DNA from 2 places in the Streptomyces sp. NPDC002055 genome. Region 1 is predicted to be linked to the other one. Evidence: riboswitches for the same ligand, from Rfam matches in the RefSeq annotation. Region 1 holds a riboswitch; the other holds the start of a gene.
The links. Region 1 has a riboswitch for cobalamin ahead of ABT112_RS24610 (ABC transporter substrate-binding protein). Riboswitches for the same ligand answer to the same signal wherever they lie in the genome.

Region 1 (7,020 bases):
GTAGTAGAGACAGCAGGTGCGCCGGAGATAGACCAGCCGCGGGGTGCCGTCCGGGCGCCGTACCCGGGCCACCTCCCCGAGCTGCCCGATGCCGCCGGGCGCTCTCGCGCTGAACTCGTCCCAGCGCAGGGCCAGTTCGTCCGGGTCGGCCTGTGAGGCGCAGAGCGCGGTGGCGCAGCCGTGGGCGACCCCGCCGCGCAACTGGCGCAGCCCGGCCCGGGTGCGCCGGTGCAGGGCGTCCGCGAGCGGCAGCAAGTGTTCGTCCAGGACGGCCCGGTGAAGCAGCGGCAGGGTGGCGGCCCGGAAGCACGGGAGGCAGGTGGAGGAGCCCGGACCCGGTCGGGCGGACGCCTGCTCTCCGGCCGATGTCCCGACGTGTCCGCAGAGCGCGGCCGGTGCGGCCGCACCCGGCCGGACCGCCGCCGGCAGCCCTGCCGTCGCGGCCCCGGTCAGCATCCGGTTCCGGCGCAGCCACACGCCGCCGATGCCGTGCCCCGACGGCCGCACCAGGACGTTCTCCGCCCGCAGGTCCGGAACCCGTCCGTCCAGGGCCCATTGGAGTACGGCCGCCGCGGTGACCCGGCCCGCGTAGACGGCGATCAGGGTCAGCGCCGCGGCGTGGGCGGTGCGGTGGCCGCTCCCCTCGTACTCGCTGGTCAGCAGCCGGTCCAGCTCCTGGCTCCCGGGGTCCAGCAGCCGGTCCGCGGGCAGCAGGTCGGGGCCGGTGGCCCACGAGCCGCCTGTGCCGGACACCTGGCCCAGGGCGTAGCGCGGCCCGTGCGCGGCCGCTTCCGGAGCCGGCGGACCGGTCATGTCGGCGGCGGTACCGGAGGGGGCGTCGGCCCCGGTCATGCCGGTACCGGACGGGGCGTCGGACCCGGTCCCGCCGGCGTCGGCAGGGGCATCGGGCAGGGCCGCGTCGGGCACGGCCGCGTCGGTTTGGGCCGCTTGGGTCTCGGCCGCTTCGGTCCCGGCCGCTTCGGTCCCGGCGGCGTCGGCCGGGTCCCCCATCGCGGCGTCACCGGCGGCTGCACCGGCCGCGGCACCACCGGCACCACCGACGGCTCCGCCGGGCGCGGCGCTCACGCCTGCCCGCCCGTGGCCGCCCCCGACGCGGGCATACGCCGCCTGCCGGCCACCGGCGCGGCCCTCCCGCCCCGGTTCGTCTCCCGGTCACCGGCCCGGTGTTCGGGAGAGTGGTCTGCCCGGTGCTCGGCCCGGTGTTCGGCCTCCGGTGGCAGGTAGAGCACCGTCGGCGCGCCGGTCACCGGGTGGACGCCCACCTCCGCGCGCACCCCGTAGACCTCGGCCAGCATGTCCTCCGTCAGCACGGCCGCGGGCGGACCGCAGGCCACCGCCCGGCCCTCGGCCAGCACGTGGATCCGGTCGCAGTAGTAGGCGGCGAGGTTGAGGTCGTGCAGGGCCAGCAGGTTCGTGGTGCCGAGGGCGCGGACCAGGGAGAGGACCTCCAGCTGGTGCCGGATGTCGAGGTGGTTGGTGGGCTCGTCCAGGACGAGCAGCGCCGGGTCCTGGGCCAGGGCCCGTGCGACGAGGGCACGTTGGCGCTCGCCGCCGGAGAGTTCCTCGACGTGCCGGTCCGCCAGGCCGTCCGCGCCGACCCGGGCGAGGGCGTCCCGCACCCGGGCGGTGTCGTCGGCGGTGTCGGTCTCCCAGAAGCGTTTGTGCGGGGACCTTCCCATGGCGACCATGTCGCGGACCGTCAGCCCGAAGACGGCACCGGCGTCCTGTGGGACGGTGGCGATGCGCTGGGCCCGGCGCTTGGTGCCGAGTTCCGCCATGTCCCGGCCGTCGAGGAGGATGCGGCCCGCCGTGGGCCGCAGCGTGCCGTAGACACACCGCAGCAGGGTCGTCTTGCCGCTGCCGTTGGGGCCCACGAGGCCGACGGTCTCCCCCGGCCGGGCCTCGATGTCGACGGAGTCCAGGATCGGACGCCCGTCGGGGGCGCCGTCGACGCGGAAGGAGACGGCCTCGGCCCGCAGTTCCGCGGGCGCCGGAGTCCGGGCGCTCATCCGGTGATCCCTTCGGTACGGGAGCTGCGGCGCAGCAGCCACAGGAAGCAGGGGCCGCCGGCCAGGGCGGTGAGCACGCCCACGGGGACCTCGGCCGGGGCGGCGACGGTCCGGGCCAGCAGATCGGCGAAGATCAGGAAGGCGGCGCCACCGAGGGCCGACACCGGGAGCAGGGCGCGGTGTCCGGCCCCGACGGCCATCCGGGCGGCGTGCGGCACCACCAGGCCGACGAAGCCGATGGCTCCGCTGACGGCCACGAGCACCCCGGTGACCAGCGAGGCGAGGACGAACACGGCCGCCCGGAACCGTCCGGTGTCCAGACCGAGGACGGTGGCCCCCTCCTCGCCGACGAGCAGCAGGTCGAGCGGCCGGGCGAGGGCCATCAGCACGGCGGTGCCGACGGCGAGGGCGACCGCGGGCAGGAGCAGTGCGTCCCAGCGGGCGCCGCCGAGACCGCCGAGGGTCCAGAACAGCACGGCCCGCAGGTGTTCGGCCTCGGCGGCGGTGACGAGCACCAGGCTGGTGAGGGCGGAGAGGATGTACTGCACGGCCACCCCGGCCAGGACCAGCCGGCCGGTGGTCATCGTCCCGCCGCGGCGGGCCATGGCGTAGACGGCGACGAGAGCGCCGAGCGATCCCACGAAGGCACCGGCCGGCAGGGCGAAGGAGGTTGCTCCCGCGCCGAGACCGAGCACCACCACGAGGACCGCGCCGGTCGAGGCGCCCGAGGAGATGCCGAGGAGGAAGGGGTCGGCCACCGGGTTGCGGACCAGGGCCTGGAGGACGGTCCCGACGACGGCGAGTCCGGCGCCGACGACAGCGCCGAGCAGGACCCGCGGCAGCCGGACGTCACGCACTATCGTGGTGAACGGACCGGCCCCGGTGTCCCCGGCGAGGATGCGCAGCACGTCGCCGGCGGGGATCCGGACGGGTCCCAGGGCGAGCCCGGCGACCGCCGCCACGGCGAACACGGCCGCGAGCCCGGCGAGGACGAGGGAGCAGCGGAGCCGGCCCGCCGGGGTGCGCGGTATTCGGCGGAGCACCGGACTAGCCGCCGTGTCCGGGGTGGAGCTGCCGGGCCAGTGAGTCGACCGCCTCGGGCACCCGCACGCCGAGCACGGCGGAGGACAGTGGCAGCACCGCGAAGCGCTTGTTCCTGATCGCCGGGACGTCGGCCAGCGCCGGGTCCCGGAGCAGCCGCTTCTTCTTGGCCGCCACCGGGGTGCCGCCGTAGTCGTAGATCACGATCACTTCGGGACGCCGCTGGACGACCTTCTCCCAGGAGACGTCGCCGAAGGTGCGGTCGAGGTCGGCGAAGACGTTCCGGCCGCCGGCGAGGCGGACGATCTCGTTGCCGATGCCCTTGCCGCCCGCGGTGAACGCCGCGCTGTCGCCGCTGTCGTAGACCAGGACGGACGGCCGGTCAGCGCCCTTCAACCGCTTGGCCGTGGCCGCGAGTTGCCGGTCCTGGCGGGCCAGGAGGGCGTCGGCCCGCTCGGGGACGCCGAAGGTGCGCGCGGTCTCGCGGATCTCCTGCCGCAGCCGGTCCACCCGCACCGGACCGCGGCCGCAGCTCTCGATGTTGAGCCGGGTGTGCACCCCGCTCTTCTCCAGCGAAGCGCGGTCCCGGCCCTCGCTCTTGTCGAAGGCGCTGGTGTAGCCGCCGTAGACGAAGTCGGGCCCGGCGGCGATCAGCTTCTCGTACGAGGGGTACTTGTCGGACAGGACGTCGACGCCCCGGTAGGCGTCCCGGAAGCGGGGCAGCACCCGGTCGTCGAGGTAGGCGGTGCCGGCCAGCCGCTTCTCCAGGCCCAGGGCGAGCATGACCTCGGTGGCGTGCTGGTTCAGGGTGACGGCCCGCTTCGGCGGAGCGGTGAACGTGGTCTTCACACCGCAGTTGGTGACGGTGTACGGGAAGCCCTTCGCGGCGGCGGGACGGCCGTCGGCGGGCGGGTCGTCCGTGGGCGCGAGGCCGCAGCCGGTGAGCGGGAGCAGCAGCAGGGCCGCCGTGATGGTCCGGACGCGCAGTGACCCCGGGAACCGGGACATGGGCATGCCTCCTCCGGGGGATCCGCGTCCCCTGGTCGGTGCTGAAGGCGGCAGTCCGGTGTCTGACTCCCGGGGAGCGGCCCGTCCCGGCGCGGTGCGCCGTGCGGCACACCACCGTTCGAAGCGGCTTCCCGGTCACAGTGGCGGGACCGTGCCGGAGTCGCACCGGCTTCCCTGGTTCCGCCGCCTCGTGAACACCCGCATTCTGTCAGAGCGCGATCAGCCCGCCCAGGGCGCGGGCCCGTGACCTGCGCCGCTCGTCGCCCTGCGGGAACCGCGCCCGTGGGGGACGGCGCCCGCCCGGGACGCGGCAGGCCGGAGCGGCCGCTGTTCTCCGCCGCCCGGTGCCGACAGGGTGTTCCGGTACCGAGCGGGGTTGTGCGGGCCGGGCCGGCACCGCCTACGCTGAACGGTCTGCGACCACCGGGAATGCGGGGCCCACGGATGAACCACGGCCGGACCTCACCTCGTACGGCGCCCTTGGCGGACGGCTTCGTCAACGGCGGTGTCTCCTTCTGGTACCGGGACGGCGGCCCGCCCGGGCGCCGGCCCGCGCTGCCCGGGGACCGCGACTACGACGTGGCGATCGTCGGCGGCGGCTACACCGGTCTGTGGACGGCGTACTACCTCGCCCGGGACCGGCCCGGTCTGCGGATCGCCGTGCTGGAGCGGGAGTTCGCGGGATTCGGCGCCTCCGGACGGAACGGCGGCTGGCTCTACCACGGCTTCGCCGGGGCCCGGGAGCGTTACGCCGCGCAGCACGGCCGGCCCGCGGTGCGGGAGATGCAGCGCACCCTGTTCCGGTCCGTCGACGAGGTGATCTCGGTGGCGCACGCCGAGGGCATCGACGCGGGCATCCACAAGGGCGGCATGCTGCGCGTCGCGGTCGGCCCCGCGCAGCAGGCGCGACTGCTGGCCGCTGTCGAGGACCAGCGCGCCTGGGGCTTCACGGAGGCGGACCTGCGGCTGCTCGACGCGACGGAACGGGCGGAGCGGGTGCCGGTGGCGGGGGCGTCCGCGGCCGCCTGGACACCGCACGCCGCCGCCGTCCAGCCCGCGGCGCTGGCGTCGGGGCTGGCCCGGGCGGTGGCCGCCCGCGGAGTCGACATCCTGGAGGGCACCACGGTCACCGAGATCCTCCCCCGCAACGCCGGAGGGCGGGCCACCGCCCGCACCGACCGGGGCAGGGTGACCGCCGACTATGTCATCCGGGCGACGGAGGGGTTCAGCGCGAGCATCACCGGGCTGCGCCGTCAGTGGCTGCCGATGAACAGCTCGATGATCGTCACCGAGCCGCTGTCCGACGCGGTGTGGGAGCGGATCGGCTGGCGGAACCGGGAGGTGCTCGGCGACACGGCCCACGCCTACATCTACGCCCAGCGCACGGCGGACGGCCGGATCGCCCTCGGCGGCCGGGGAGTTCCGTACCGCTTCGGTTCGCGCACGGACACCGGGGGCGTCACCCGGCCGCAGACCGTGGACGCCCTGTGGCGCGCGCTCGTCAGGCTCTTCCCGCCCGCCGCGGACTCCGCCGTGGAGCACGCGTGGTGCGGTGTCCTCGGCGTGCCGCGCGACTGGTGCTCCACGGTCCGGCTGGACCACACCACCGGTCTGGGGTGGGCTGGCGGCTATGTGGGCAGTGGGGTGACGACGTCCAACCTGGCGGGCCGTACGCTGCGGGACCTCCTGCTGCGGCAGGACACCGACCTGACCGCGCTGCCCTGGGTCGGGCGGCAGGTGCGGCCCTGGGAGCCGGAGCCGCTGCGGTGGGCGGGGGTTCATCTGATCCACGCCCTGTTCCGGGCCGCGGACCGGCGGGAGAGCGCCGGCCTGCCGCACACCTCGGCGTTCGCCCGGCTGGCGGGGGTCATTTCGGGGCGGTGAGCGGCGCCGGGCGGGGGCCGCTCGTCCCCGCCGTCGGCCCATCGCCCCGGCCTCTTCTCCTGAACTTCTCCTGAACTTCTCCTGAACGGCGGCCGCCTGGAGGGCCGTTCAGGAGAAGGGGTTCCCCGTGACGCCGCCCCCGACAGCGCCCCGGCCCTCCACAGGGCATCTCCCCCTCCGCCGGCACCCGTTCACCCGACGGAGACCAGCACCGGACCCCCGTGGGCCACGGCCCGTTCGCGCCATGCCGCGGAGAGCCGCACCGGCCGCCCGGGCACGGCGGGACCCCAGACGCGCTGCCGGTGCAGGATCCGGCCGTCCTGCCGGACGATCAGCCGCGGCCGGACGAGCGGTTCCGCCGGTTCCAGGCTGAACCTCCCGGGCGCGGCAAGGGAGTTCGCCGGGCCGATCCGGTCGGGGGCAACCCAGGCCAGCGGTGCTTCGGCCAGCACGGGCACCCGGGTGGGCGGCCATCCCCCGTCGGCCAGGTGGCGGAGCACGGGCTCCGCGACGAGCGCGCCGTCCCGGGCGGCGGTACCGGCGGACTCGCCGGGGCGCAGCAGGGTGCCCACCGCGAAGACCCCGGGTTCGGAGGTGCGGAACGCGGTGTCGGCGGACGGCCCGCGGGAGCCGGGGGCGAGGGGGATGCCGCCGGTCCGGGCCAGTTCGTGGTCGGGGATCCAGTCGCCGGTGAACACCACCGTGTCGCAGCGGAGCGTCATGGTCCGGCCGTCGCGGTGCCGGAGCCCGATGCTCTCCACCCGGTCCCGGCCGTGGAGTCCGGTCACGGTGGTGTCCGCGAGCAGCGGGATCTCCCGGGCCGACCGGGTGGGGAGGGTCTGTGCCCAGGAGGTCCGGTGGCGGGGCAAGTCGGTGACTGTGGCGACGACTTCGGTCCCTGCCCGGCGCAGGGCGAGCGCCGTGGTGCGGCCGGACGGCCCGGCGCCGACGACGACGGCGCGGCGGCCGACCGTGTCGCGCTGTGCACCGTGCAGGGGCCACGGTCCACCGTGCAGGGACGGCAGTTCACCGTGCAGGGACCGCAGGGCCTGGCCGG
Region 2 (7,020 bases), on a different contig from region 1:
GCCCTCGGCGGCCAGCAGGCCGTACGTACCGGCGCAGACGCCGAGCAGCCCGCCCAGCGTGAGGGCGGTCGTGGTGTGCCGGACGGCGGGCGGGACCTGTGCCGTGCGCCCGTAGCCGCGGGCGTCCATGGTGGCCGCCAGCGCCACCGAGCGCTCCAGTGCGCCCTCCAGCACCGGCAGCCCGATCTGCAGCACCGCCTTGATCCCCTTGTCGGGGCGCCCGCGCAGCCGGCGGGCGGCCCGCAGCCGCACCACGTCCGCGACGAGGTTCGGGGCGAACGTCATGGCGACCACCACCGCGACGCCCACCTCGTACAGCGCGCCGGGGAGGGATTTGAGCAGCCGGGCGGGGTTGGCGAGGGCGTTCGCCGCGCCGAGGCAGGCGAGGAGCGCGGCCAGCTTCAGCCCGTCGTAGAACGCGAAGACCAGGGACTCCAGCGTGACCCGGCCGCCGATCCGCACCCCCTGCGCCCAGTCGGGCAGCGGCACTTCGGGCAGCGTGACCAGGGTCGTGCTGCCCGGGATCGGCGAGCCGAGGATCACCGAGAAGACCAGCCGGATCACCACCACCGACAGGCCGAGCAGCAGGAAGGCGCGGTAACTGCGGGCCCAGGGCGCGTCCGTGCGGCGCACGGCGACGACATAGCCCGCGACGGCCACGAGCAGCCCCAGCAGCAGCAGGTTGGTGGTCCGGGACGCGGCGGTGGCCAGCCCGAGGGCCCACAGCCACCACGCCCCGGCGTGCAGGGCGTTGCTGCGCGTCGCTTCCGGAGCCCGCCCGCCCTTGGGGAGCAGCGTTGTCCGGACCCGCCACCCGGTGCGGGACCGCTGTGCCGGTGCGGCGGTCCGGGTGTCCGTCTCCGGGGCCCGTGCGGGTGCCCGGCCGTGCTCGCTACTCATCCGCGGCGGCGACGGGCCTGCCACCCGCCGGCGGCACCGAGGGCCAGTACGGCGGCGAGGCCGGCGATCAGCCCGACGGACGGGCCGTCGTCACCGCCGTCCGCCTCCGACGAGGACGGGGAGCCCGCGGACACGGACTCCTCGGCGGAGCCGCGCTTGCCGCCCCTGCCCCCGCCGTCGGCGACCTGTTCGCCGCAGCCCTTCTTCGGATAGCCGGAGACGGCGCAGAGCAGGGCGCCGGAGTCGTACCGGAGCGGCTTCGCCACCGCGGCCAGCACCTCCGCGGACGTCGCGTCCTCCGGGACGCTCGCGCACTCCGTACGGGGGGCCGGCGGGCGCTCGCCGTCGGGCGCGTCCGCGGCCGTGCCGAAGTCCAGCACGACCGCGACGCGCTTGCTGCCCGCCTTGGCGGAGGTATCGGCGCAGAGGGTGCCGAAGCGGGCGGAGCCGCGCGGCTGTTCGGCATCCTTGGAATCCGCGCTGACGGCGAAGCGGAAGCCGCGCACCTCGCCGTCCGCGGGGCGCTCGGTGGCCGGGCCCTGGGTGGCGTACACCCAGCTCTCGCCCTTCCGGTCCCAGAACGACCAGTAGCGGTAGCCCTGGGCGTGGGCGGGCGCGGCGCCGAGGACGGCGAGCACGGCCCCGGCCACGACGGTCGCGACGGTCGCGACAGCCGTCACGCCCCGGGCCGGAGCCGGCCGGCCGGACCGCGGCCGGAACGAATCCCGGAGCGAATCCCGGAACGACGACCGGAACCACATCCGGAACAGAGCCCGGAATCCCGGCCGGTGCTCACAGCCGAGTCCGGATGCGAGTCCGGACGCGAGCCTGGACGCGAGCCCGGATCCGTGTTCGTCCCCGATCCCCGGCACCGTCCCGTTCTCGCCCCGGTCCGCCGGACCGCGCACGCCCACCACCATCGTCTAGGCCTTCTTCTTGCGGCCGCTGATCAGGAAGCCGATCCCGATGCCCGCGACCAGGAACGCGCCGACCGTCCAGGCCGTCGACATACCGCCCGAACCGTTCCCCTCCTCCTTGGTGTCCTGCGCGTCGCCGCCCTCTGCCGGGGCCTGCGCCGCCGGCTTCGGGCCGGTGGCGTTCAGTTGCCGCACCAGGTCCTGCCCGCCGAAGTCCCGCGGGTCGGCGCCGGTCGCGTGGGCGGCGAGGACCAGCGCCCCCAGGCCCGCCGGGTTGTCCTTCGACCAGGCCTTCGCGTGGTGCTCCAGCCAGGTCAGCGAGGCGCGTGCCGCGTCCTGGTGGCCGCCGGCCGCCAGGGCCGTCACCGCGTCCGCCGTGTTGGCGAAGTCCGGCGTGGGCTTGTCGGCACCCGGGGCGAGCGTGGACAGGTGCCCGTCGCTCTTCCGCAGGGTCTCCGCGAGGTACGCGGCGCCGGCGCCGGCCGCCTCGTCCGGCTCGCGGGTGTCCTGCGCGTCCGAGGAGCCGCAGTCGAGCGGCTCGGCCTTCTCGGCGGCCTTCGCGGGCGCCGCCACGACGAGGCCCTTGCCGAGCCCGGCGAGCGCCGCGGCAGCCGTCGCGTCGGCGTTCGGCGCGAGCTTGCCCTTCTTGTCCGGCTGGAAGGCGAACGCCCCGCGCTCGCCCTTCTTGTCGTCGCAGCCGAGCTGGAAGGTGAGCAGCGCGTCGTACGGCGACTTGCCCGCTGTGCCGGACTTCTTGCCGGACTTCTCTCCCGGCTTCTTGCCCGCCGTGACGTCCTCCGGCTTCTCGCCCGCCGCGACGAGCGCGCCGATCACCAGCGAGGTGGAGTTGGCGTCGCTCGGGCCGCCGGGGAGGTAGCTCCAGCCGCCGTCCTCGTTCTGCACGGACTTCAGCCAGTTCGCGGCCTTCTTCACGGCGTCGCCGTGGCCGCCGACCGCGGCCAGCGCCTGCACCGCGAGTCCGGTCGCGTTGCTGTCCACCGGAGTCTTCTTGTCGCACTCCTTGCCGGCGTCCGCGCGGAACTCCGCGAAGCCGCCGGAGGCGCACTGCTGGCCGGCGAGCCAGTCCACGGCCTCGGGGGCCGGCGTGACCTTCACCGTGTCCTGGGCGATCAGGGCCACCGACTGCCGCCAGACGGCGTCGAACTTCGGGTCCTTGGTGCCGTACAGCCCGGCCGGGAGCTTCGCCGGGGCCGCGGGCTTCGGAGAGTCGGCGGCGAACGCGGCCGGAGCGGCGGTCACGCACAGGGCGGCGGAGACGGCCGTCAGCGCGGCGGCGCGACGGAGTCTGCTGTGCCGGGGGAGACCGCCCGGCCGGGGGCGCGGGGATATCTCCCCGGGGTGATGCAGCATCGGGCGGTGCCTTTCGGTGAGCGGACGCGGCCGGATCCGCTGCGCACCGCGCGGCCGTGCGTACGGGAGCGTGCGCACGCGGCGGGGCACCGGGCTCCGGCTCCGTATTCCTCGACGGTGCCGGCCTCCGGGCGCGGCCGTGGGACGGCCCGTCCGGAGACAGGAGCCGGTCACATCCGCCAGGGCACTCCGACTCGACGCCGTAGCGGCGCCTCACGGTTGCGGGTCAGTGCCGGAATTGCACCGGCTTTCCCCTGAGGGATGCGGTATCGACTGGCACACTCTACCGGCCCGTAGCAAGGAGGCCCATGGGCGCCCGATGCGCCGTGCCGCCACGGGCACCTCGCAACCGGTCCGAATACCCGCCGGCCCCGCACGCGCCTCTCACCATCCGCCGCCCGCCCCCTCACACCGCCCGGTACTCCACCGGCCCGCTGCCCGGGACCGGCTCCGCCCTCCCCAGCGTCACCAGGCGCCGCAGATGGGCCTCCGCCTCGGAGACGGCGATGTTCCGCGACCCGGGGGAGATCTGCTCCCAGGGCCGGTTCCACTCCATGGCCTCGGCCAGCTGCCACGGGGTGAGCGCGCGGGTCCCGAGGAGATCTCGCAGCCCGGCCAGCCGTGCCTCGTGGTGCGCCAGGAGCTGCCGCACCCGGGCCGCCGCGTCCGGGAAGGCGTACTGGTGGGCGGGCAGCACCTCGGCCGGGGCCAGGGCACCGACCCGCTCCAGGGAGTCGAGGTAGTCGCCGAGCGGGTCGGTGGCCGTGACGGCGTCGGGGTCCTCGTAGAGGCCGATGTGCGGACTGATGGTGGGCAGCAGATGGTCGCCGGAGAACAGCCGGCCGTGGCCGGTCCGCCCGGCGGCCGGATGGTCCTCCTCCAGGTGCAGACAGACATGGCCCGGGGTGTGTCCGGGTGTCCAGACGGCCCGCAGTCTCCGGCCCGGCAGATCGAGCAGTTCGCCGGGGACGATGGCGCGGTCGGGCAGTGCGGCCCGCAGGCCGGGCAGCGCCGGGTCCCGGCCGGAGGACCGGGCCGCGCGCAGCGGACGGAGGTGGTCCTCCGGCGCCCCGGCCGCCTCGAGCTTCCCGATCAGGTGGTCGAGCCAGAGCGCGGGCCGGGCGGCGCGGACCCGGCGCACGACCCGGGTGTCCGCGGGGTGCATCGCGATCCAGGCCCCCGACGCCTCGCGCACCCGCCCGGAGAGCCCGTGGTGGTCGGGGTGGTGATGGGTGACGAGCACGCCGTGCAGCTCGGTGGCCGACGTCCCGCACGCCGCGAGACCGGCTACGAGGGTGTCCCAGGAGGCCGGGTCGTCCCAGCCGGTGTCGATCAGAACCGGTCCGCGGCCGGTGTCCAGGAGGTGCACCAGGGTGTGGCCGAGCGGGTTGTCGGGGATCGGCACCGGGATGCTCCACACCCCGCCGCCGTGGTCGGTCACCGGAGCAGCCGGTTCCGTCATGGAGCCCTCCTCCATGGAGCCCTCGCCCAGCGGATTCCCCGCCTGGTCCCGTGCCCCGAGCGAGCGGTGAAACGCGTTCTCCACCGCAGCCGGCCGGACCGGAGCCCCGCGGGCGGGAGACGGCCGACGCATTGCCCACTGTAACGGGAACTGGTATCAGTTCTGATGCTGCGTCAGATACTTGCTGCGGCAGACCATTCTCGAGCGGCCCCGCTCGCTGCGGGCCGGCCGGACGGCGGGGAGGCAGAGGCGATGACCGACCTCATCGAGCACGGACAGCTGTTCATCGGCGGCGCGTGGGTGGACCCGCTCGGCCCGGACGTGATCGAGGTGGTCTCGCCGCACACCGAGCAGGTCATCGGGCGCGTGCCGCACGCCTCGCGCGCCGATGTGGACCGCGCCGTCGCCGCCGCCCGCGAGGCCTTCGACCACGGGCCCTGGGCCCGTACGCCCCTCGCCGAACGGATCGAGGTGGTCACCCGGATCAAGGACGCGATCGCCGTCCGGCACGAGGAGATCGCCCGGACCATCAGCGCGCAGAACGGCTCCCCCTACGCCTGGAGCGTCCTCGCCCAGGCCCTCGGCGCGATGATGGTGTGGGACGCGGCGATCACCGTGGCCCGGGACACCGCGCAGGAGGAGCGCCGGCAGGGGGCGCTCGGGCCGATCCTCGTCCGGCGGGAGCCGGTCGGGGTGGTCGCGGCCGTCGTCCCGTGGAACGTCCCGCAGTTCGTCGCCGCCGCGAAGCTCGGCCCCGCGCTGCTCACCGGCTGTTCGGTGATCCTCAAGCCGTCGCCCGAGACCCCGCTCGACGCCTGGCTGCTCGCCGATATCGCCGCCGAGGCCGGGGTGCCCGAAGGCGTGCTCAGCATCCTCCCGGCCGACCGCGAGGTCAGCGAGTACCTGGTCGGCCACCCCGGCGTCGACAAGGTGTCGTTCACCGGCTCCGTGGCGGCCGGCAAGCGCGTCATGGAGGTCGCGTCCCGCAACCTGACCCGGGTCACCCTGGAGCTCGGCGGCAAGTCGGCGGCGGTCATCCTCCCCGATGCCGACCTCGACACCGCCGTCGCCGGCATCGTCCCCAACGCCTGGATGAACAATGGTCAGGCGTGCGTCGCCCAGACCCGGATCCTCGCCCCGCGCAGCCACTACGACGAGATCGCCGAACGCTTCGCCGCCGCGGCCGGCGCCCTGGCCGTCGGCGACCCGCTCGACCCGGCCACCCAGGTCGGTCCGCTGGTCACCCGCCGCCAGCAGCAGCGGTCCCTGGACTACATCCGGCTCGGACAGGAGGAAGGCGCCAAGGTGCTCGCCGGCGGCGGCCGGCCGGCGGCGCCCGACCGCGGCTGGTACGTCGAGCCGACCCTCTTCGGCGGCGTCTCCAACTCCATGCGGATCGCCCGCGAGGAGATCTTCGGACCGGTGATCTGCCTGCTCCCGTACGAGGACGAGGCCGAGGCGGTCCGGATCGCCAACGACTCGGAGTACGGGCTGTCCGGCAGCGTCTGGACCGCGGACGTGGCCCACGGCATCGACATCGCCCGGCAGGTGCGCACCGGCACCTACTCCGTGAACACCTTCAGCCTGGACATGCTCGGCCCGTTCGGCGGTTACAAGAACAGCGGGCTGGGGCGCGAGTTCGGGCCCGAGGGCTTCGCCGAGTACCTGGAGCACAAGATGATCCATCTCCCCGCCGGCTGGGAGGGCGACTGATGAGCGACCGCTGGCACATCGAGGTCGACCGCAGCGTCTGCATCGGCTCGGGCTTCTGCGCGGGCACCGCGCCCAGCGGCTTCCGGCTGGACTCCGCCCGCCAGTCCCACCCGGCCGAACCCCGCACGGAGGCGTCCGAGGCGCTGCTGGAGGCGGCCGAGGGCTGCCCCGTCGAGGCCATCCTGATCAGCCTCGACGGCACGGGGGAGGCGGTGTTCCCGCCGGAGGAGTGAGCGGTGCGCGCCCGGCGCGGGCTGTTCCCGGCCGGGGCTCGGTCGCAACCGGATCCCCGGCCCTGAGTATTCCAGCCCCCGCGACCGCTCATGACGGTCCGTCGGGCACCCGCCGCCCGCAATCCGCCGAAGCCCTTCGCCACCCCACATCCTCCGTCCGATGTTTGAGCCTCGCGGCGAGGGAAACTCGGGCCCGGGTCGTCCTCCTCCCGGGCCCGTCCTCATGTCCGGGCCCGGGAGGGCACACCCGCCGTCCGTGTCCGCCCGGCCCGGGTGCCCGCCCGTCCGGTCGCCCGAGCCCCCCACGCCTCCCGGCCGTTGCGGCCGTTCCGCAGCCCCCACCGTTCCCGGGCCTCCCACCGCTCCCGGGGCCTCCACCGCTCCCACCCGGTTCCACCGGGCGGCCGCCCGGGACGCCGATGAC

Region 2: linked by a shared signal. The riboswitch ahead of ABT112_RS16430 (SCO2321 family membrane protein) and the one ahead of ABT112_RS24610 (ABC transporter substrate-binding protein) in region 1 are both predicted to bind cobalamin.

What each region holds. Positions count from the first base shown of each region.
Region 1 covers NZ_JBEOXS010000044.1:4,541-11,560, reverse strand. The annotation lists gene ABT112_RS24625 ((2Fe-2S)-binding protein) at 1-1,086, opposite strand, end outside; gene ABT112_RS24620 (ABC transporter ATP-binding protein) at 1,083-2,030, opposite strand; gene ABT112_RS24615 (FecCD family ABC transporter permease) at 2,027-3,001, opposite strand; gene ABT112_RS24610 (ABC transporter substrate-binding protein) at 3,078-4,079, opposite strand; cobalamin riboswitch at 4,116-4,293, opposite strand; gene ABT112_RS24605 (NAD(P)/FAD-dependent oxidoreductase) at 4,524-5,963, shown strand; gene ABT112_RS24600 (NAD(P)/FAD-dependent oxidoreductase) at 6,155-7,020, opposite strand, start outside.
Region 2 covers NZ_JBEOXS010000023.1:7,138-14,157, reverse strand. The annotation lists gene ABT112_RS16440 (CbiQ family ECF transporter T component) at 1-900, opposite strand, end outside; gene ABT112_RS16435 (SCO2322 family protein) at 897-1,580, opposite strand; gene ABT112_RS16430 (SCO2321 family membrane protein) at 1,824-3,188, opposite strand; adenosylcobalamin-variant (AdoCbl-variant) riboswitch at 3,363-3,457, opposite strand; gene ABT112_RS16425 (Strvi_7410 family MBL fold metallo-hydrolase) at 3,595-4,650, opposite strand; gene ABT112_RS16420 (aldehyde dehydrogenase) at 4,903-6,363, shown strand; gene ABT112_RS16415 (ferredoxin) at 6,363-6,596, shown strand.